Regions from separate parts of the Microbacterium endophyticum genome, predicted to be linked through region 1. Evidence: predicted binding sites of a transcription regulator. Region 1 holds the regulator's gene; each other region holds the start of a gene.
The links. The regulator LexA, encoded in region 1, represses DNA repair genes until DNA is damaged. The targets are predictions, from matches to a motif close to TCGAACANNTGTTCGA.
Positions count from the first base shown of each region.

Region 1 (5,568 bases):
ACAGCGCCGCGAGCGCCGGAGAATGAAACGGCGCGCGGCTGCGGCATCCATTCGTCTTCGGCTCCGGTGCTGCCGCCGGCGATTGCGCTGTACACCCCGGAATCGATGTCTACAAGCCAGACGCCCGATGAGACGCGCGCGCCCGAGCCGGTGATCAAAACCTTGGTGCCCCGGGAGTCCTCGACGTTGAGCTGAGACGACAGAGGTAGGTCGAGCTTTCGCGCGCTTGATGACTTGGGATCGACCACGACGACATCGTCGGAACCGTTCGTGCGAAGGCAAACGACTCGCCCGTCTTCTAGCGTCGCGAACCAGCGAGCGCCGAGAACCCAGAGCCCGCCCCCGGTGTCCGCGTCTGCGGGGGCGACTGGCTCGGGGGCATGACCAATTCGGTATCGCCACAGGTTCCAACGACCGGTCGGATCGTCGCAGAACGTGATCTCCGTCGGGCTGCTCCACACCGGCTGGAGCGGCGCGGAACCGCTGCCGCCGGCTACCACGATGGTCGAGCCGATGTCGGAGCCCGCAAGAGTCGTTATGCGAAGTGTGGTTTGGTCCCAGGGCATGTCGGGGTGGTTCCACGCTATCCAGGCAAGGAGGGTGCCATCCGGCGACAGGGCAGGCTGGGCCGCGAAATCAGAGCCGGATGCCAGCACGCGCAGTGCGTTCTCGCTGCGGGCAGCTGAGCCATCGAGGGGGATGCTCACGATGTCGCGTGCTGGCACTTTTCGTTCGGAAGTGTGACGCTCACGTACCGCAAGCAACACGTCAGCGTCGAAGCGAAGACCACCATAGCGGGCTCCCTCTTCGACAGGGGTCAGCGGGTATGGCGAGCTCCCAGGCTCCATCGCCCAGACACGATCGTCGGAACGTTCGCTGAAGAGAAGAATTCCGCTGGTTGTGACGGTCCACGCGCCGCCACCGTACTCGTGTACCCGGGAACGTGCATTCCACGGGGCAGGCAGGATGTCTTCGACCGCGCCGTTGACGCGTCGACGGCGTACGGTCGTGCGTCCGCCTTCTGCTGGGAGTCCTTGACCCCACCAGACGTCGTCACCAACGAACCGTGCACCGTCAAAACGAGCAGAAGATGTGGCTGCATCGGACGCGCTGAGTGGTGAAGGCCAGGAACCATACGGGAGTTGTTTCGGCACTTAGCTCTCCACTGGCGCGTCGACAGAAGTGACGCTCGATTCGGCGTCCGAAGGTTGGCGGCTCAAAAGAGACACGATAAGCCACGTCATCAGCCCGATTGCAGCGGTCAGGATGACATCGCCGAATGTGAGGGGGCGTAGGAAAAACAGGGTGAGAACGGTCAGAGCGATAAGGATAATTCGCACCAGAATTCGTTGCTGTGCGAGCCAGATCCCGAAAACGCCGGTGTTGAGGCCGCGGCGCTGCAGCCCTCGACGCGCACTCGTTGTTAGTGAGTCGCCCAGGGCGCGAGTGCGCACCGCGGGGCTCCACCTACCACTGAGCCAAGCGGCGAGGGCAACGACCACGCCAAGGAAAACGAGTACGAGCGCGGTATCCCGCATGCCTCCGACGACGATGAAATAGACGGACTGCAGGGTCGCCGCAGGTATTCCGATGGAGCCAGCGTTGAGGCCAATGACCACATTGGCACCAGTGAGGGTCGCTGCGAGCGCACCGGCACCGAGCGCAATACCGATTCCGGCACCCATGAGGGCAGTTGTTCGTCGCCGTGCGATCAAAATGCCGATAGCCAACATCGCCATGGCGGCGAACGGCAGCCAGTAGCCGACGGTTGCCGCGAGGTTGTAGACCGCACTGAGAGCTAGCAGTGCATCGGACTGCGCGATCACGATCGTCGTGTCGATCGCGGGGATCGCTGAGGCGAAACTGAAGCCCCTGTCGGTCATTCGGGTCTTGAGTTCTTCGATGATTGGTCCGAGTTGGATGCCGAGCTGACCTTTGTCGTCTATCGAGACTGCTCCCGACCCATCGTTGGTCGCCACCGCTACCAGCGATTTATGGCTTGCTTCTAGTGCTGTCCGCCACACAGAAGAAAAGGCATCAGAGCTAACGATCTGCGAAATCGACGACTCGATGAGGCTCTTTACGCCAGCAGCTGCGGGAGCGCGAAGAAGATCGACCGCGCTGCTTGCCGCTGCCGGAAGATCCAGCGTGCTGAGTCCGTCGAAAAGATCATTCGTCAACCCATCGATATCTACGGCATTGTCGATTGCCGCCGTGGCCTGGTCGATGATCACTGTCTGAACTCCGGGATCATCGATCAGCGGGGCAAACGTCGACACGAAGCTGTCTTCGTCGACGAGCTGCACGCGTGCCCAGCTGCCAACGACAGACACTGGAATGATGACGGCCGCCATCGTGAGGCAGAGCGCCGAGATGAGTCCACGCCACCAACTGTGGCGTCGCTTCTCGCTGAAAGCATTCTGACTGCTCACGGTCAAAGAGCTATCTCGCAGTGACGCATTCTCGGCCTGCAACAGCGCGATCTTCGTTCGCAGCTCGTCAAGCTCAGTGGTCATGTGCTCAACCTTCCCCTGGTTGACGCCCAGACTAGCGATCTCTCGGTATCGCGCTACACCGCGCGGAGGATTGCGACGACTTTCCCGAGGACAACGGCCTCGTCACCGAGGATAGGCTCGAACGCGCTGTTACGGGGGAGCAGCCAGGTGTGGCCGTCACGCTGGCGGAATGCCTTGACCGTCGCTTCGCCGTCGAGCATCGCGGCCACGATGTCGCCGTTGTTTGCTGTTGGCTGCGAACGAATGACCACCCAGTCGCCGTCACAGATCGCGGCATCGATCATGGACTCTCCCGACACCTTCAGCATGAAGAGATCGCCCTTTCCGACGAGCTGGCGGGGGAGCGGAAAGATCTCATCGACCTGCTGCTCCGCAGTGATCGGAACACCGGCCGCAATCCGCCCCACCAGCGGGACAAGAGCGGCGTCGCCGACGGGCGGCGCTGAGTCGGCTGGATTCTCGCCGGAAACGCCGGGGAGATCGATCAATACTTCCATTGCTCGAGTCTTTCCAGCGTCGCGCCGCAGGTAGCCGCTCAACTCAAGTTGATTGAGCTGATGAGTAACGCTTGACAACGATTTGAGCCCCACGGCGTCACCGATTTCGCGCATGCTCGGCGGGTACCCGTGAGCGCTGATCGAGCGCTGAATAACTTCGAGAATCGCGATCTGCTTGTCGCTCAGGCTCTTGCGCCGACGGGTCTGCGGACGCTGTGCGCCGGCGGATGTGTCGCTCATGATGATGGCTCCCGTCTCGCGGCCGTCCGGCAGCGGTATTCGAATGTCGGAGGTTGGTGATGTGCTCCGTGTATCGAAACGGTATCCGTATTTGAGCCTGAACATGCACAACGTGCCGCGTGTCGCGTTCGATCGGTTTCCGAAGTAGTTGCAGCTTGACTGTTTTGTAAATCGAAGATAGCTTCGGAAGAGAAGTTCGTACTGAGTGCTCCTGGCCGAGTGCTCAGTACGAAACTTCCTCGCCAGATGGGAGTCAGAATGACCACGATCAGCGCATCACCTTTCTTGTCCACCGCGCCAGCCACGCGTCACACTGCAACACGCTTGCGTATGACGCAGCGCGGACGCCGCGTTCTGCTGTCGGTTGCTGCGACGCCGATCGCCGTCGCGTTGGCATTCGCGCTGCTCAGTGGAGGATCAGCGCTTGCTTCACGTGACAACGGTGCAGCTATTGGCACTTTCGAGACGATCACTGTCGCTACAGGTGACACGCTCTGGGCGATTGCTGAGGAGATCGCCCCGGCGGCTGATCCTCGCGATGTCGTCGATGCACTCATCCGTTTCAACTCGCTCGATGGCGCCGTGGTCGCGGCAGGTCAAACGCTCGCTATTCCGTCTGAATACTCCGCAGCGCAATAGCCGGGTACCTCGTCTCTCTCAACTTTGAAGAGGACCCGCGGTGCGGAAGTACCATAGAGCGGGTGAGCGTTCGTCTAGAAGACCTGCCCCTCCGCGATGACTTGCGCGGGATGACCCCCTACGGTGCACCTCAGGCGCCCCTCCCTGTGGCGCTCAACGTCAACGAGAACACGCACCCAGTCCCGGCTGATGTTGCTGATGACATCCTCGATTCGATTGCGCTGGCTCTTCGTGACATCAACCGGTATCCGGACCGGGAATTCACAGCACTGCGAGAAGGCTTCGCGGAGTATCTCGGTCATGGTTTGACCGCAGATCAAATTTGGGCAGCAAACGGTTCGAATGAAGTCCTGCAACATGTGTTGCAAGCATTCGCCGGCCCAGGACGAAGCGCAATGAGCTTTGCGCCCACATACTCGATGTACCCCTTGCTCGCCCGCGCTTCGGGGACAGCATGGGTTGCCGGTCAGCGGGATTCTGACTTTTCCCTGACCGCTCACAGCGCCGCATCGCAGGTGCGAGAGGCCGCACCCGATGTGGTCTTTCTCTGCTCTCCGAATAACCCGACGGGTACTCCGATGCCCCTCGACGTCATCGAGGCGGTATACGAGGTCGCTCCAGGGATTGTCGTTGTCGATGAGGCATATCAAGAGTTCGCTCCTCGCGAGGAACGATCGGCGCTGACACTACTGCCGGGTCGCGAACGACTCATCGTGTCGCGCACAATGAGCAAGGCGTTTGCGTTCGCTGGCGCGCGAGTGGGATACCTCGCGGCAGACCCGGCGGTAACAGATGCGTTGCGTCTCGTACGACTTCCCTATCACCTCAGTAGCCTTACGCAGGCTGCAGCTACTGCGGCACTTCGCCATGCACCGGTAATGCTGCAGATGGTCGACGAAATCGTGTCGCAGCGCGACCGTATTTCTGCCACCGTCGAGGCGCTCGGATATGAGGCACACGCTTCATGGACCAACTTCGTGCTCTTCGGCGGTGTCGAAGATACGTCCGTTACATGGCAGGCGCTCTATGACCGTGGCGTACTCATCCGTGATGTCGGAATTCCCGGTCACTTGCGGGTATCAGCAGGCACTGATGAGGAGACGACGGCATTCCTCGACGCGCTGGCGTCGGTACACTCAGGCTCATGACGTCCTCGACTCCCGTGGCTACTAGAACCGCCGCTGTGCACCGCGAAACCAGTGAATCTCATGTCGAGCTCGAGCTCGATCTCGACGGTAGCGGCCGCAGCGCGATTGACACGAGTGTGCCGTTTTTCGATCACATGCTCACTGCTTTCGCCAAGCACTCGCTCACCGACCTGACAGTGCGCGCCTCCGGTGATACCCACATCGACGCTCACCACACCGTCGAAGACGTGTCGATCGTTCTCGGGCAAGCCATCCGCACGGCCCTCGGCGATAAAGCGGGTATCTCGCGTTACGGTGACGCCCTCGTCCCGCTAGATGAAGCCCTCGCGCAGGCGGTGGTAGATATCAGCGGACGCCCTTACCTCGTACACTCCGGGGAACCGATTGGCTTCGAACACCACTTAATTGGCGGGCACTTCACCGGCGCGCTGGTGCGACACAGCTTCGAAGCGATCAGTTTTCACGCAGCTCTCACAGTGCACATTCGTGTGCTGGGCGGACGCGATCCTCATCACATTGCGGAAGCGG
Region 1 is NZ_CP049255.1:392,472-398,039, reverse strand. It holds gene G6N83_RS01925 (S9 family peptidase) at 1-1,154, opposite strand, end outside; gene G6N83_RS01920 (hypothetical protein) at 1,155-2,516, opposite strand; gene lexA (transcriptional repressor LexA) at 2,570-3,253, opposite strand; gene G6N83_RS01910 (LysM peptidoglycan-binding domain-containing protein) at 3,512-3,892, shown strand; gene G6N83_RS01905 (histidinol-phosphate transaminase) at 4,003-5,040, shown strand; gene hisB (imidazoleglycerol-phosphate dehydratase HisB) at 5,037-5,568, shown strand, end outside.

Region 2 (5,568 bases), 890 kb from region 1:
CACCCTCGGGCACGTTGTGACGTGGGAGGTGGACGTGCTCACTGGGTACACCGTCGACTATCTCGAAATCGATGATCCGAGGGACGACGCACCGGGCATCAACACTCATGCGCGTATGCGTAGTACGGGCAGTTCGCTCGACAAAGTCGTCGGCTTCGTGTGTGAAGTCAGCGAGGCAGAACTTGATGCACTCGATAACTATGAAGCAGCGCGCGGTCGCCGAAGCGAGGTCACTCTCGACAGCGGGCGCGTTGCCTGGGCATATTTGCCGGTGTCATCGTGATCACGCTTGTGCTGGTGCGCCATGCGAAGTCCGACTGGGGCAGCGCGATCCTCGATGACCATGAGCGACCACTGAACCGTCGCGGTCATGGCGACGCGCCACTCATGGCTGAACGCCTCGCAGCGCGCTTATCGGCGAGCGGGGTGAAGCCTGACGTGATCTTTTCGAGCACGGCTCTCCGCGCCGCAACGACAGCGGATGCCTTCGGCCAGGCGCTGAACGTGGAGGTCACTCGTGACGCGCGTCTTTACGGGGCTCTGCCGAAGGTGTTGTGGGAAGTCGCGGCGGAGTCCCCGGGGAACACGGCCATCGTCGTGGCGCACGACCCCGGCCTCAGTACGCTCGTTGCCCGACTCACCGACGGTGAGATCGTCGCGATGCCCACCTGCGCTGTCGCGATGTTCGAGTGGGAAGCTCCCGATTGGGCATCGATCGACTTCGATAGTCCCGACGGGTGGACGTTCGATGAGCCGGGTGCTCGCTAGCCGACCGCGACGATCTCGCCGCCGGTGAGGCGAACGAGTTCGTCGAACGTCAGCGGAAAGACGGTGTGCGGGGTTCCGGCGGCAGCCCAGATCTCAGGGAACGCTGCGAGTGACTCGTCGACGACAGTGGTGAGCGGGGAAGGATGCCCCGTGGGCGCTACTCCCCCTATGACTTGTCCGGTGGCATCCTTCACCTGTTCGGCTGTCGCACGACGGATGCTGTCGCGCCCGAGGCGCGTTGCGAGCGCTGTGGTGTCGACCCGGTGTGCGCCGCTCGTCATGACGAGCAGGGGCGCGTCATCCGACCAGAAGACGAGGCTATTTGCGATCGCGCCGACGTCGACTCCCACAGCTTCTGCGGCGGCGGCAGCCGTGGCTGCGGCGTCGGGAAGGACGACGATGTCAGACGAAATTCCGGCGGCACGGAGGGCCTCTCGCACAATGAGGTTTCGCTTATGCAATTGTTCGCTCACGATGTCACTTTAGCGCCGGTTCATAGCCTCACTGGTGGCGGAATCGGCGGGCTGTTCGTCGCCGCCCGACTGGAGAGAACATTGAGCGCGTCAGCGGATGGGGACCCTGGCTCAGCGTTGTAAATGGGTGGCCACCAAATCTTGAGTGTTCTTTTCCCACTCGAAATAACAATCGGGGCATCGTCGCAGAGAAAAGCGTACTTTGTGCTGTTTAACGAGGACTCGGAAGTCTGCTTACCGATGGGAGGGACGAGCATTACGAGACATGTAACAGTCCACGGGATGATTTCTTGCAACCCGGCATCGTCATTCGTTGACGAACTGCCGCAGGATGCAGGGCCATTGCGATCTAGAGATTCCGCGCGTGCGATTTCGTCACGCGGATGGTGCTGGAATCTTCTTTCAGCCGCTGCTCTTCACTGCGCCAGAACGGTGCTGCCTCAAAACGGTGGCGGTGCGTCCAAAGGCGTGAGGGAACCTGCGGAGGAGACAGACTGCTCCCGCGAACCCGAGTCAGCATCGGGCACGTCAACCACATCGGGTTCGAACGCGACCCCAGGTGGTTTGTCGGTGTAGCTTCGCCCGGTCGGCGACGTCCACTCGAGGACTCCGTCGCCGACTTGTTTCACCGACCACTTACTCGCGTGTTTCAGGCTGTGATGTCTTCGACACAAATGCGCGAGATTGTGCTGATGCGTTGGCCCGCCGAGGGCCGCATCGACTGTGTGATCAATGTCGCACCGGTGTGTGGGCATGCGGCATCCGATGAACCTGCAGTGCTGATCTCGTGCCCGAAGTTGCCGCTTCAACTGATCGTTGGGTCGGTACCGGTCAACCGAGATGACGGTTCCGGTGACCGGGTGGGTGAACACGCGATCCCACCCCGGTGCAGTTCCGGCGAGCCGCCGTGCGCTCTCGGGATCAACCAGGCTGAGCCCCGATAGATCCGCGGGGGTCGACGCCGTGCCCGCAAGCGTCGTGGCAGGCACCGTGACCTGCACGATCGCGCGGATCGCACCCAGCCCACCACAGTCATCGCCCGCGAGCGGGTCAAGACTCGGAACCGAAGTTAGCAACATGTCGGAGAACAGGTCCGCGCGGATCTGATCCGTCGTCCGCCGATCATCCACCACAGGCTCATCTTCGGCGCGAAGTTTCGTGCCGTAGTCCGACCGTCCCGCCCGGAAGTCTTTCAACGCCCGCGCCTGCTGCGTCAACCGGTTGAAGATCCCATGCGCCTGCACCGACGGCAACACTGCGTTGAGAGAACTCATCCCCTCGGCCAGGTCGAACAGGCGCACCGTACGGGTCGCGTTCGCATCATCGAAGCGTTCCTGCAGCGTCCGCGGCTGCGCCTTCTCCGCAAGTGCTGCAGCGAATCCTCGCAACCTGCCCGGTGTCTCAGCCTCAGCGACCCCGACAACCTCGCGGTCGTACTGGGCTTTGGCTGCGGCATCCGTCAGGTTTTCACCCGCCCGCAACACGGCTTGCACATGCCGTTCCGAAACACGCCCCGCACTCCATGATGCGAACGTCTCGGGGTAGTGCTCGGTGATTTCCATCGCGTCGTCGATGCGGTTTTGCGCGGTGCGATCCGACATCCGTAGCGCGGCGCCGAGTTCGGCTGCCATGGAGCGCATCGGAATCTCGCGTTCCCGCGACTCACGAGACGCGATCAGACGCATCTCAGCGAGGGCCATCCGCCCGGCTTCGGCGAGGTCCGCTGCCAGCGCAGCTTCGAGCTGCGCGATCTGCGCCACGCGAGATTCTGCCGACAACACAACCTCAGCCCGGGTACGTGCCCCGGCTTCGTGTTGCGTGGTCGTGTCCTCTGACATGACTCAAGTATCGAACATACCTCCGACATCGACCACCCCAAAAAGCCCCGATGTGGATAACTTTCTCAAAAAACTTTTGGGGAGAAACGGATGCGAATAACCGCGTCCTCGGGAGTTCCGAGCTACCGATCGCCGCCCAGACGCGAAAATTCTCTCAACAGCTCGGTGGAGTGTCGTGCCCGGCTGCGGGCTTAGTCCCCTGAATCTCGCCCCAGGCGTACCCGTTCACTGACTTGCCATCGAGTTTGCCGGAGTATGCGAAAAGCCCCTCGTAGACGGGACGGTCTCCTGCGTCGATCTCTTGCTCTTTCTCGACCGCGGTGAAGACGAGGTCGGCCGCCGGCCGCGTCGACGACGCATCGAGCTTCACGTTGTAGCTGAGCTCATAGACGTAGCAAGTGTTCGGCGAAGTCCATGCGCTTGATGGATCCGGTGTGATGTGGATCGCTCCCTGCGGCCAATTCGAGGTCGGAGCGAGGGTCCCATTCTTCGACTGCGTGGACCCGGCACCGCCGAGCATGGCGTAATAAAGGTCTCCGACATCCTCCTGGCCGGTAACAGCGATCAGCATGCCCTGTTTCGAGTCGGGCAGCTGCACCGAGAATTCAGTCCAGTGGTATCCGTTTTGCACGATGTAGGCCGCAGAGTCGTTGTAGGTTTCCGTCAGATTATCGAAGAACAACTCACCGCCAGTCCCGCTGGCGATATACGACGATCCACGTTGTACAGACCACTCCTCGACCTCAACCAACGGCATCGAATAGTAGTGGGAGCCTTGGCCGGTCATCGGGTCGCCGGTGGCCTTCAGGTATGCGCCGATGTCACCGCCGTAAGTGTCCATGATCGGCCCACGCTGATCGCGAGTCGCGATGTCAAGATCGGTCGGGTCGATGGAGTCACCGTCGAACATCCAGAGCGGGAAGAAGCCATTGGGGCCGTATCCCCACTGAATGATTCCGGTCGTATCCTTAGCCCGCACGTGGAGTGTCGTCGGCTCGGTGTCGACCCCAATCGAAGTACCGGTCGGCACGACAGCAGTGATGTCATAGACCGCACCGACCGCTCCTACCGTGCCCGAAACGACGCGCATTTCCATCGTCTGTTCGGGCTGACCGAGCGGAGTGTCGGCGACCGCGATTTTCCACGGCTGATAGTCGATCGAAACCGGCGTTGTCACGTCGGCTATCCCGCCGATACCCCCGACAACGGGACCTTCGTGCTGGTCTAGGCGATTGAAAATCAGCCCGGCTTCCTCAAAGGTATAGACCGTGTTTGAGTGCGGCCACTCTTTTTTGTTGCCCTGAGACATCATCGCGATGGAATTTACGTTGCCCTCATCGTCGATGAGGTTGCCGAAAAACTCGTATGACTGCGAGTCATACTGCGGCAATCCGGTCGAAAGGTAGGCACGAAAGCCCGTGCAGTCTTTGCCCTGGGCCAGCGGCGTGGTGGAGTACTCCGCGATCGAACCGAAATCAGCAGCCGGGATGCCGGGCGACGTTTTGCTCGTCGAGCACGCCGCAGGAATGGGGTTCGGTGCCGGCGTCGGGCTCGGGCTCGGGTTCGGTGCCGTCGTCGGGCTCGGAGCGGGGTTCGGTGCCGGCGCGGGCGGCGCCTGAGTGGGGGTCGAGTTCGGCACGTTGCCGCCCGAACCACTCGATCCGCCCCGGTTCGACGTGCCGCCGTTCGATCCGCCATTTCCTGGCGCAACAGGCGTCGGCGAAGGAGGCGAAGTCGGCGTCACGGTAGGCCGCGGGGATGGGGTCACACTCGGTCGAGGTGTCTGGCTGGCGGTTGGCGCGGGTGTCTGGGTCGCGTTTGCGTCCGGTTTCGGGGCATCGGCCACGCACGCCGCAAGGCTCAAAGTGACGAAAATACCGATGACGGACAAAGACCACACGCGCCTCGATTTCACCTCGTCAGTATGGCATGACCCTAAAACGCGCCCAGACGGCGAGCCCGGGGAAATCAGCCTCAGCGCTAGTCGATCTGAGCACTCGTGGGTGGTGAAGCGCGGGGGTGGAATCGCGGCATCCGAGTGTCGCTAGAGTGACTTCGGGGTGGTTCTGCCAGAACGATCTTGCAGCGGGTGGCTTATCAGAAACCCCGCGCGAGGGCGCTCTGCAGCAGCACTGGGGGTCTGGCGCAGCCTGGGTCCGGGCATCCACGCTCCCCGAACGAGCCTGCACGCATGAGGGAGTCTGACGTGAAAATCGACGAGACGGTCGGCATTCTGACCATCGTAGGAATCAGCGTGGTTACGGCGATCATCATCGGTTTGATCGTGTTGATATTTGCGAAGAGCTGGATCAAGGTCGCTCGCGCAGATGAGGCCCTCGTGATTTCAGGTCGCAAGCAGAAGGTGCAGAGCACCGTGACAGACACGGATGGTGCGCTGCGCTCCGAGATGTCGGAGTCGCCGGTGACGGTTATCGTCAACGGCAAGTCGCTGGTGAACCCCATTACGCAGCGTCACGAGATCATCTCTT
Region 2 is NZ_CP049255.1:2,418,520-2,424,087, reverse strand. It holds gene G6N83_RS11310 (gamma-glutamylcyclotransferase family protein) at 1-283, shown strand, start outside; gene G6N83_RS11305 (SixA phosphatase family protein) at 280-768, shown strand; gene G6N83_RS11300 (YbaK/EbsC family protein) at 765-1,241, opposite strand; gene G6N83_RS11295 (HNH endonuclease signature motif containing protein) at 1,682-3,079, opposite strand; gene G6N83_RS11290 (lipocalin family protein) at 3,234-4,469, opposite strand; gene G6N83_RS11285 (hypothetical protein) at 4,498-4,698, shown strand; gene G6N83_RS11280 (hypothetical protein) at 4,699-5,127, shown strand; gene G6N83_RS11275 (SPFH domain-containing protein) at 5,271-5,568, shown strand, end outside.
Region 2: a site for LexA is predicted at 3,090-3,105, ahead of G6N83_RS11295 (HNH endonuclease signature motif containing protein). Genes of this name have one in related genera too.

Region 3 (5,568 bases), 770 kb from region 1:
AACCGCAGAGCGTCGACGCGCCGCTTACCGGTTCGGCGGTGTTTCTGGTCCTCACGGTCTCAGACACCGCGGACGCGTACGCCGCCGCCAAGTCGACGCTGGGGAGTGTGTCGGATATTCAAAAGAATGTCGCTTTTCGCGATCTGGGGGCTTCGCTCTCGTGCACGGTTGGTATCGGGAGTCGAGTGTGGGATGCCGTGACGTCTCATCCGCGACCAGCCGAGCTGCACGATTTCCGACCGGTTGTCGGTGCGAAGCACACGGCCTCGGCAACCCCAGGCGACATCTTGCTGCACATTCGGTCGGACCGGCGGGATCTCTGTTTCGAGCTCGAGCGCCAACTCCTGGATTCTTTCGGAAGCGCTGTCAGTGTGGCCGATGAAACTATCGGGTTTCGGTATTTCGACATCAGGGACCTTCTGGGCTTTGTCGATGGCACCGCAAATCCGGTTGGTCAGGCGCTTCCTGACGCGACGCTCGTGGGAGAAGAAGACGAACGCGTCGCGGGTGGTACGTACGTCGTCGTGCAAAAGTATGTACATCCTCTCTCGGCGTGGCATGCGCTCACGACAGAGCAACAAGAGGCAATCATGGGCCGGACTAAGGCCGACAATGTTGAACTCGACGATGCAACCGACGGGCAGAAATCGCATAAGACGCTTGCCACGATCGTGGACGATGACGGAGAACACGACATTCTTCGCGACAACATGCCGTTCGGTACGCCGGGTTCGGGCGAATTCGGGACCTACTTCATCGGGTATGCCCGTCATCTTTGGGTGATCGAGAAGATGCTGGAACGCATGTTCATCGGAGACCCTCCCGGAGCCCACGATCGACTTCTCGACTTTTCGACAGCACTGACGGGCTCCGTGTTTTTTGCGCCGTCGGCCGAACTGCTCGATTCGCTCGCTGACGGCTAGCCGGTCAGGTCGGGTTCGAATGCGACGCCGGGTGGTTTATCGGTGTAGCTTCGCCCGGTCGGTGACGTCCACTCGAGGACTCCGTCGCCGACTTGTTTCACCGTCCACCGGCTCGCGTGTTTCACACTGTGGTGTCTTCGACACAGGTGCGCGAGGTTGTGTTGATGTGTCGGCCCGCCGAGCGCGGCGTCGACTGTGTGATCAATATCGCACCGGTGGGTGGGCATGCGGCACCCGACGAACCGGCAGTGCTGATCCCTAGCCCGAAGTTGCCGCTTCAACTGATCGTTCGGCCGGTACCGGTCAACCGAGACCACGGTCCCGGTGACCGGGTGGGTGAACACGCGATCCCACCCCGGTGCGGTTCCGGCGAGCCGCCGGGCACTCTCCGGATCAACCAGACTGAGGCCCGACAGGTCCGCCGGGGTCGATGCCGTGCCCGCGAGGGTCGTGGCAGGCACCGTGACCTGCACGATCGCCTTGATCGCACCCAACCCGCCGCAATCGTCACCCGCCAACGGGTCGAGGCTCGGCACCGACGTGAGCAGCATGTCGGAGAACAGGTCGGCGCGGATCTGATCCGTCGTCCGCCGATCATCCACCGGCTCGTCCTCGGTGTGAAGTTTCGTGCCGTAGTCCGACCGTCCCGCCTGGAAGTCTTTCAACGCCCGCGCCTGCTGCGTAAGCCGGTTGAAAATCCCATGCGCTTGCACCGACGGCAACACCGCGTTCAGAGCACTCATCCCATCAGCCAGATCGAACAGGCGCACCGTACGCGTCGCGTCCGCGTCTTCAAAACGCTCTTCCAGCGTCCGCGGCTGCGCTTTCTCAGCCAATACGGCGGCGAACCCCCGCAACCGCCCCGGCGTCTCGGCCTCAGCGACCCCGACAACCTCGTGGTCGTACTGGGCTTTGGCTGCGGCATCCGTCAGGTTTTCACCCGCCCGCAACACGGCTTGTACATGCCGTTCCGAGATACGCCCCGCACTCCACGACGCGAACGTCTCTGGGTACGCCCCAGTCACTTCGATCGCGTCGTCGATCCGTGCCTGCGCGGTGCGATCCGACAACCGCAGTGCCGCCGCAACTTCTGCTGCGACGGCCCGCATCGGAATTTCCCGATCCCGTGAGTCTCGCGATGTCATCCGTCGAATTTGCGCGAGCGCGATCCGCCCCATGTTCGCGAGAACCTCGGCCCGTGCCGCCTGCATCTGAGCGATCTGTTCATCGAACGAAATCAACGCCGACACAGACTCAGACAGCACGTACGCCTCTGCTTCTTGCTGCTCGGTTTCGTTCTCTGACATGACACAAGTATCGAACATACCTCCGACATTGACCACCCCAAATCAGCCCGAAAAGCCCCGATGTGGATAACTTTCTCAAAAAACTTTTGGGGAGAAGAAGATGCGCGGTTGACCGGCGAACAATCACCCCAGTCAGCCCGCCCGCGCCACAAACTCTCCGCAGGAGACTCAGGCCTCAATCGGTGGAATCTTGCTGCGGCGACGCGGCACGATAAGAGCGATGTAGTGGTCAACGAGGGGAGCCTCGCTACTATGCGCACGAGCTCGCGCGAGCAGATCGCTGTCGAACTTCGTCGTTCGCGACTCATGCTGGCTTAAGTGCTCGCGCCACGAACCCACGGCGTATGCCTCGACGAGCATTCCCGAGTCGTCGGCATCGGTGTAAAGCTCCCAGCGGCGCGCTCCGGTGCGGTACCGCGTCTGCTCTACCTGCCGCATGACGTGGATGAACGCAGATCGGTCGGACTCCGGTACCCGATATCGCACCAGAACGAGCACTTGTTGATCGTCATCGGAACCGCGCGAGACATCAAGCACCCCGGGGATCGGCACGATCTCTCGCCCAATCCCCGCTGTGCTCGCAACTGGCCAAATGAACTGCGACAAACCTGCGACGAGCACGGCCGCGCCCGCGGCGACTACAGCGATGTCGGCCCCCACGGCCGATGCGAGCACGCCGGCGAGCGTAGCGCCGACGGCCGAGCCGCCGTAGAGCGCGAGTTGATAGATCGACAGACCCCGGGTGCGCACCCAAACAGGGAGAAAAGCCTGCACGCTCCCGTTGATGACGGCGATCACATTGAGCCATGCGAGACCAGCGGCGATCAAGACCGGAACCGTCAGCCACAGCGACGGCGAGACGACGAGCACGATGAGCGCGAGACCGTAAACGAGAGAAGAAGCCAGCACGACCCCATTGGCCCCGAGCACGCTTCGTACACGCGGGAGCAGAACGCCGCCGATTATTGAACCGACACCAAGCGAGCCGAGTAAGAGACCGTATCCGCCGGCGCCAAGCCCCAAAGAGGTCTCAGCGATGGTCGGGAGAAGTGCCCAGAGCGCGTTCGCGGGCACCAGAAAGAGCGCCAAACGCACGAGGGTTGATCGCACGATCTTGGAGTGCAGCACGTAGCGCAGCCCCGCTCTCGTGGCGTCAAGAAATGGTTCGGGGCGCGGGCGAGGAGGTGCATAGGAGCGCCACAGAATGAGTACGCCGAGAAAAAACACGAACGAAACGGCGTTGATCGCGAAGACAGCGGCAACACCGAGCTGAGCCACGATAAGACCCGCCGCCGCGGGCCCGATCGCACGCGCGATGTTCACGCTGATCGACGAGAGCGACGCGGCATCCGTGATCATCTCTCGAGGAACGATGTCGGGAATCAGCGACTGAAAAGCTGGAAGCTGGACTGCTGAGCAGACACCCAGCAAGAATGTTGTCGCCAGGAGAGTGGTCGGGGTTGTCTGCTGCGTCCACGTCAGATAAGTGAGAACACCCACAACAATGAGCTGGACGAACTGCGCGTAGATCAGCACGTGGCGGCGATTGAGGAATTCGCCGATCACGCCCGCAGGCACGGCGAACAGTAACACCGGTGCCGCCGCAGCAGTTTGCACAAGCGCGATCACGAACGCGGAACTTCCGCCCTCGACGAGTAGCCACTGAGCGCCGACGCTCTGCATCCAGCTACCAATATTGCTCACCAGCGCCGCAGTCCAGATGAGTCGAAAGACCGGAAGCGTAAACGGGGCAAACCCCGAGGTGTGGCCCTGCGTGCTCATGCATCCCTCATCTCGCCGCAGAAATAATGACGATATCGAGACCGGATGCTGCGAACTTCACACTTTTGTCAGCCCACCTTTCGACGAATGTCGAGTTCGAGAGTTCATCGTTCGTTTGACCTACTGGTAGCTGCCGGCGCGAGCCACAATGGCCGAAGGTGGCTGAACCCAGGGGAGACACGATGACGATTGCCGGAATCAATCCAACCGTTCCGCCATCAGGCGACGGGTGCGTAGAGTGCAACGAATCAGGGTCATGGTGGGTGCATCTTCGACGCTGCACAGAGTGCGGACACATTGGCTGCTGTGACGACTCGCTGAACACTCACGCGCGAAAACATGCGCGCAGCAGTGGACATCGCTACATCCGCAGCTACGAGCCCGACGAGGACTGGTTCTGGGACTATGTCGCGAACGAGTATTTGAACGGGCCTCGGCTGGCCCCGCCGCAACATCAACCGCGTTCGCAGTCGGTGCCCGGGCCCGCCGAGAGACTGCCCGAGGACTGGCAAGAACTTCTTTCGTCATGACGGCATTGTCGACGCTCATACATGTGTACGGGGCTGCACGTGGTCGCGATGCGTTTGCCCTTCGCGACTTCCTGACACGCAGTGTGGTCGACTTCGATTGGACGACAATCCTGACGGATGCTGAAAGCTCGGCTCTCTTCGGAACGTCACTGCGGCAAACCCGCATGCCGATCGTTGTCTTTCCCGATGGCACCCGGCTCGATGATCCTTCTGTGCGCGAAGTCGCTGAGCACCTGGGCTGGATAAGTGCACCGCGGCGCAAGGAGTACGACCTCTCGATCTATGGCGCAGGTCCGGCAGAGCTCTCGGCCGCGGTGTACGCCGCATCCGAGGGTCTCAGCGTTGCACTCATCGAGCGCGACGCTATCGGTGGACAGGCCGGACCGAGCAGCCTTATCGAGAACTATCTCGGCTTCCCATCCGGAATTCGCGGAGCTGAGCTAGCAGAGCGGGCGCGCCAGCAAGCGGTGTCGTTCGGCGCCGAGATTCTGCTGATGCGCGAAGGCGTGAAGGGTACGTTTCGCGACCATCACATTCACGCACAGCTCGCCGATGGCAGCGCGATGGTCGCTCGCGCAAACATCTGCGCGACCGGAGTGGAATGGCGCCGCCTCGGGCTCGAACGCGAAGACGATTTTCTCGGTGACGGCATCTATTACGGCGCGGGCACGAGTGAGGCATCTCAATGCAGCGGGGAACACGTCTATATCGTGGGCGGCGCTAACTCCGCGGGCCAGGCGGCGATGAATTTATCCGCACATGCTGCGCGGGTGACCATGCTCGTGCGCGGCCGTCTCTTTCCGAGACGATGTCGACCTACCTGCGTGATCGCGTCATCTTGCAACCCAACATTGATGTGCGCCTGGGCACCCGAATTGTCGCCCTTGACGGTGACGAAACGCTCGAAGCCATCGTCGTGGAAGACGCTGCAGGCCAACATGAGACGCTCACTGCTGAGCGGGTTTTCATCTGTATCGGTGGCCGGCCGAACACCGCCTGGTCGAGGGAGACAGCGATTGTTCAAGA
Region 3 is NZ_CP049255.1:1,167,319-1,172,886, reverse strand. It holds gene G6N83_RS05450 (Dyp-type peroxidase) at 1-923, shown strand, start outside; gene G6N83_RS05445 (HNH endonuclease signature motif containing protein) at 920-2,230, opposite strand; gene G6N83_RS05440 (MFS transporter) at 2,399-4,012, opposite strand; gene G6N83_RS05435 (UBP-type zinc finger domain-containing protein) at 4,195-4,542, shown strand; partial or broken gene G6N83_RS05430 (NAD(P)/FAD-dependent oxidoreductase) at 4,539-5,568, shown strand, end outside.
Region 3: a site for LexA is predicted at 2,241-2,256, ahead of G6N83_RS05445 (HNH endonuclease signature motif containing protein). Genes of this name have one in related genera too.

Region 4 (5,568 bases), 530 kb from region 1:
CTCGAATTCATCGTCGTCTTCACGCACCGTGAGACGAGTGAAGGCGTTCGCGCCCATGACGACATCAGTCGTGTTGGTGACGCTCCCCTTGAACCATGCCGACGCGGAGGCTGATGGCGCATCGTTCCCGAGGGTGGGCACTGTGACCGATGTGCAGACCTCACCGGGAGCGAATGTGACCTTCTGCATGCGCCTATTCCCACGCTGCCGGTTGCCGAGCCGAGCACACTGACATATCCGGTGACGGTCGACGATTCGGCACGATTGAGGTACACAGCGACGTTCGCCGTCGCACTGCGGCAGGAACATTGCAGTGGGTACATCGACCCTTGAGCGACGCTGCGGTGACGTCGGAAGCGGCGGCCGGCTGATCTGTCCGGCTCGTCGAGAGCGAGCTGGTTGTCGTTTGAGTTGACGGCATTCGCTGCGATCGACAGCACGTTGTAGCCGTGAGATGCGAGCGCGCTCGCGCCCGTGAGGACAGACGAGTGTTCCCAGTTCTCCGAACATTGGGGGAAGGAAAGGGAGGAAAAGACCCGAGGAGCTGGTCCCAATGAGGAGGCTACGGTGCAGCCTCAGCGCATTGCAGCGGCGTACTGCAGGAACGCTGCGATACAGAGCACAACGACACCGGTCGCGAGCATCGCGACGCCGACGTATATCATCCAGTGCGTACCGCGGTTCGGATCTTTCAGCTCAGCGCCCATGGCACCACAGGTTACCGGAACCTCGAGGAACCCGAGGTCGAGCCGCACATGACGGGAGTCTCGCAATGACAGAAGCACTTCCGGCCATGGATGCCACAACGATGCGTGCCCTCCTTGCGGCACGAGAGATCTCTGCCGTTGAACTGTGGCAGGCGCATCAGTTTCGCCTTGATGACGGCGGCGACAGCTTCGGCGCGATTGTCGACACTGACCTCGCCGGTGCAGCAGCCACGGCCGCGGCGATTGATGCTCGCTATTCGCGGGGCGAGGCGCTCGGCGCGCTCGCCGGTGTGCCGATGACAATCAAGGATTCTTTCGATGTCGCTGGAATGCGCACCTCTCACGGTCGCCTCTCGGATTCGCATCAGGCCACGCGTGATGCTCCCGCGGTGGCGCGTGCGCGTGCAGCTGACGCCCTGATTTTCGGCAAGACCAACGTTCCGGTGTTGCTTTTGGGCTATCAAACTGTGAACGACGATTTTGGACGGACCCTGAACGCATGGGACTCGAATCGCGCTTCGGGTGGTTCTTCGGGTGGGGCCGCTGTGGCTGTGGCGACGGGGCTCAGTGCTCTTGAGCTCGGCAGTGATCTTGCTGGCTCGATTCGGGTGCCGGCGGCGTGGAACGGGATTTTCGGACACCGGCCAAGCAACGGCGTCGTCTCGAAGCGTGGCCATCTTCCGTGGCACGTTGACAGCCGCATCGAGCCGCCGGTATCTGTGTCGGGTCCCCTCGCCCGCTCAGCGCGTGACCTGGAACTCGTGTTTTCGGTTGTCGCGGGAGCGGCGCCATCCGAGGCCATCGGGTGGCGGCTAGATTTGCCGCGCTTAACTCGCAAAAGCCTCGCGGGGACTCGAGTGGGTATCTGGACTGACTGCGTGAGTGCGCCCATTGATGACGAGATGCGTCGGGCGATTGCGGCACTTGCGTCGGCGCTGACCGAAGCTGGATGCCATGTGCTCGAAATTGTCGAGCCGCCGGGTGCTGATGAGGCGGGTCTTCAGCTGTTCAACCGGATGCAGCAGGCAGAGATCGCTCACAGTATCGATGGCGCAACATTCGGGGCTGCGGTCGATGTTGAAGGTGACCTGGCACAGCGAGTGCATGATGCATGGCGGGATGCTGAGGAGCAGCGCGAGATACGTGATGAGTGGAACGAGCGCGTGTTCGATCACGTCGATGTCGTCATTGCGCCGGCCGTTCCGGGAGCGGCTCCTGTATATGACGGGCAGCCCGAGCCCGAGCCGGAGCGGAGCCTTGAGATTTCGGGCCGGGTGTATTCGGCGCCCGAGGCAGTCGCTGCGTGGAGCAACATCGCGAACCTCGCAATGCTGCCGTGCACAGTAATTCCGCTGGGGCTAGGGGCGACGTCTCGGATGCCGCTCGGCGCGCAGGTGATGGGGCCTTATCTTCACGACCTCACGACGATCGGCTTTGCGCGACTGCTCGAAGACGCAGGGCTCGTGCAGTTCGTAGCCCCTTCGGTCTCGGCAGTGTAGGCAGACTTCAAGAACTAAAGCTGGCTTTTCGACTAAAACGATGGGCGCATTGCATCCGGTGGATTGGTGAGCCCCGGCGGATCGGGTTCGAATGCGACCCCGGGTGGCTTGTCGGTGTAGTTGCGCCCGGTCGGCGATGTCCACTCCAGAACACCATCACCGCGCTGCTTCACCGACCACTTGCTCGCGTGTTTCAGACTGTGATGTCGTCGACACAGATGCGCGAGATTGTGCTGATGGGTCGGACCGCCAAGCGCGGCATCCACCGTGTGGTCAATATCGCACCGGTGGGTGGGCATGCGGCATCCGATGAATCTGCAGTGTTGATCTCGCGCCCTGAGTTGCCGTTTGAGTTGATCACTGGGCCGGTATCGATCGACCGCAACCACCGCGCCCGTGACCGGACGAGTGAACACCCGATCCCACCCCGGTGCAGTACCGGCGAGCCGTCGTGCGCTCTCAGGATCAACCAGGCTCAAGCCGGACAGGTCCGCCGGTGTCGATGAGGTTCCCGCAAGCGTGGTGGCGGGAACCGTGACCTGCACGATCGCCCGGATCGCACCCAGCCCACCGCAATCGTCACCCGCGAGCGGGTCGAGACTCGGAACCGAGGTCAACAACATGTCGGAGAACAGATCGGCACGGATCTGGTCCGTCGTCCGCCGATCATCCACCACGGGCTCATCCTCGGCGCGAAGTTTCGTGCCGTAGTCCGACCGCCCAGTCTGGAAGTCTTTCAACGCCCGCGCCTGCTGGGTGAGCCGGTTGAAGATCCCATGCGCCTGCACTGAAGGCAACACTGCGTTGAGAGAACTCATCCCATCGGCCAGGTCGAACAGGCGCACCGTGCGGGTCGCGTTCGCATCATCGAAGCGTTCCTGAAGCGTCCGCGGTTGTGCTTTCTCGGCCAGGGCCGCAGCGAACCCCCGCAACCTCCCCGGGGTTTCCACTTCAGCGACCGCCACCACCTCGTGGTCGTACTGGGCTTTGGCTGCGGCATCCGTCAGGTTTTCACCCGCCCGCAACACGGCTTGCACGTGCCGTTCCGAAACGCGCCCCGCGCTCCATGACGCGAACGTCTCGGGATAGTGCTCGGTGATTTCCATTGCGTCGTCGATGCGGTTTTGCGCGGTGCGATCCGACATCCGCAATGCTGCCCCGAGTTCGGCTGCCATGGAGCGCATCGGAATCTCTCGTTCCCGCGACTCACGAGACGCGATCAAGCGCATCTCAGCGAGTGCCATACGCCCGGCTTCGGCGAGGTCCGCTGCCAGCGCGGCTTCGAGCTGCGCGATCTGCGCCAGGCGAGATTCTGCCGACAACACAACCTCAGCCCGGGTACGAGCCCCGGGCGAGTGGTGTGTGGTCGTGTTCTCTGACATGACTCAAGTATCGAACATACCTCCGACATCGACCACCCCAAAGCACCCCAAGAAGCCCCGATGTGGATAACTTTCTCAAAAAACTTTGGGGGAGAGGGCGGGCTCTGAGAAGTCCCCGGGACTACACGTCGAGGTTGTGGCGTCGCAGCGAGAAAAGTTCGCCGGTGCGCACGATTCGGAGCACAGTGACGAGCAGCAGTCCGCCGAGAAGGTTGAGCCCGAGAACCGGGAGGAACCACAACAGCCAGTCGAGGTAGGTGATGTCTGCGCCGCTCAAGATCGCGCCGAACGCGAAGAGCGAATCGAGGATCGAGTGAAACAGCTGGAAACCGGCGAGCACAAAACCACCCGCGATGGCTGCGACGATCTTGGCGGGCTCGGAGTCGGTGCCCTCCTGCATCCGGGTCATGAGGGTGATGACCGCGCCACCGAGCAGGGCGAGCGCGACGAGTTGCCACGACATCGGGGTGTCGATGAAGTGGTGCGCGGTCTCAGAGAGGAGTTCATGCCAATCGGGGAATGCGACGACGACGATGCCCATCATGAGCCAGCCACCGGCGAGGTTGGCGACGAGAGTTCCGCCCCACAGTCGCGCGAGCTGACCGAGCGTGCCTTCACGTGCGACGAGCGCCGCGATCGGCATAAGGAAGTTCTCGGTGAACAGCTCGCTGTGTGCCATGAGAAGCGCGATGAGCCCGATGCTGAACGCGAGCCCCGCGAGTAGATGGCTATCGGTTGCGTACAACACCCCGAGGTAGGCGAGCACGCCGACGCCCACTTCGATGCCCCCGAGAAAACCGGTGACGAGCGTGCCGCGGAACGTGCGGTGCAGGCGCTCCGCGCCCTCACCGACGATGTCTTCGAACTCGGCTTCGAACTCTTTCTCGACGGGGCCGTCGTTGTCGCCGTCGGCGCGGCGTTCGTCGGCGCGGCTTTCGTGGTCGTCTCTCATTTCATGATCTTCGCAGACGTGCTCGCCGGTCGGGCCAGGATCCCGCTCAGTGCGATAATCAGTACCCCCGCGACCGCCGTACCGATGATCGCCGTTGGTACACCACCCTGTTGGATGAGCACTCCAGCCGCAGCACTTCCGGCAGCACCGCCGAGGTTATGGCTCGTGTTTACCCAGGTTGTCGCCGCGTTCTGTTGCCGCTCGCCTCCCGCGGCGTGAGCTGCGACGTACGCCACGATCATGACGGGTGAGAAGAACAGCCCCGCGCTCGCGAGAACGACGCTGACGGCCACCGCTCCCGAAACGACGGCAACGAATGAGGATGCCACGAGCAACCCCGCCGAGACCACCACAAGCTGTCGGGCGAGCGACCCCCGCACCTTGAGTGCGCCGTAGACGAGTCCGCCGAGTGCGCTGCCGCCGGCGAAAAGTCCGAGGGCAACACCTGCGGCGGCGGGTCCGCCGTTGCCCTCAAGTGATGCGGGAACTGCGACGCTGAGCGTGCCCGACATTGCACCCGCAACGAGCGCCGGCAACAAGACACCGACGAACCGTCGATCGAGAAGAAGTGACCTGCTCTTCGTATGAACGTCGGTCGTACGCACTCGACGTGACATGTCGCCGACGGCTGAGGTAGCGACGAAACAGAGCCCACCGACGGTGACGAGCGCGGCAGGAACGTAGAGCGCCAGCCCGGGCGCGATGAAGGCGAGCGCGATGCCGGCAAGAGCTGGCCCCGCAAGGTACAGCAGCTCTTCGGCCACGGCGTCAAGGCTGAGCGCTTTCCGGAGTTGTGCGCTGCTCGGCGCAAGTGCGCCCCAAGCGACGCGCATTGTCGGCCCGAGCGGTGGTGCAACAGCGCCAGCCACACCCGCCAACACGATGAGTGTTGCGCCAACGCTGCCGACAAGGGATGCTGTCGCGATCGCTGCCAGCGCTCCGCCGAACATGACGGTGAGGAGCGCGAGTACGGGTCGAGCGCCGAACCGATCGATCAGCCAGGCGCGAACCGGGGAGAGAAAACTGGC
Region 4 is NZ_CP049255.1:919,386-924,953, reverse strand. It holds gene G6N83_RS04295 (hypothetical protein) at 1-189, opposite strand, end outside; gene G6N83_RS04290 (hypothetical protein) at 576-755, opposite strand; gene G6N83_RS04285 (amidase family protein) at 773-2,206, shown strand; gene G6N83_RS04280 (HNH endonuclease signature motif containing protein) at 2,239-3,588, opposite strand; gene G6N83_RS04275 (formate/nitrite transporter family protein) at 3,710-4,540, opposite strand; gene G6N83_RS04270 (MFS transporter) at 4,537-5,568, opposite strand, start outside.
Region 4: a site for LexA is predicted at 3,599-3,614, ahead of G6N83_RS04280 (HNH endonuclease signature motif containing protein). Genes of this name have one in related genera too.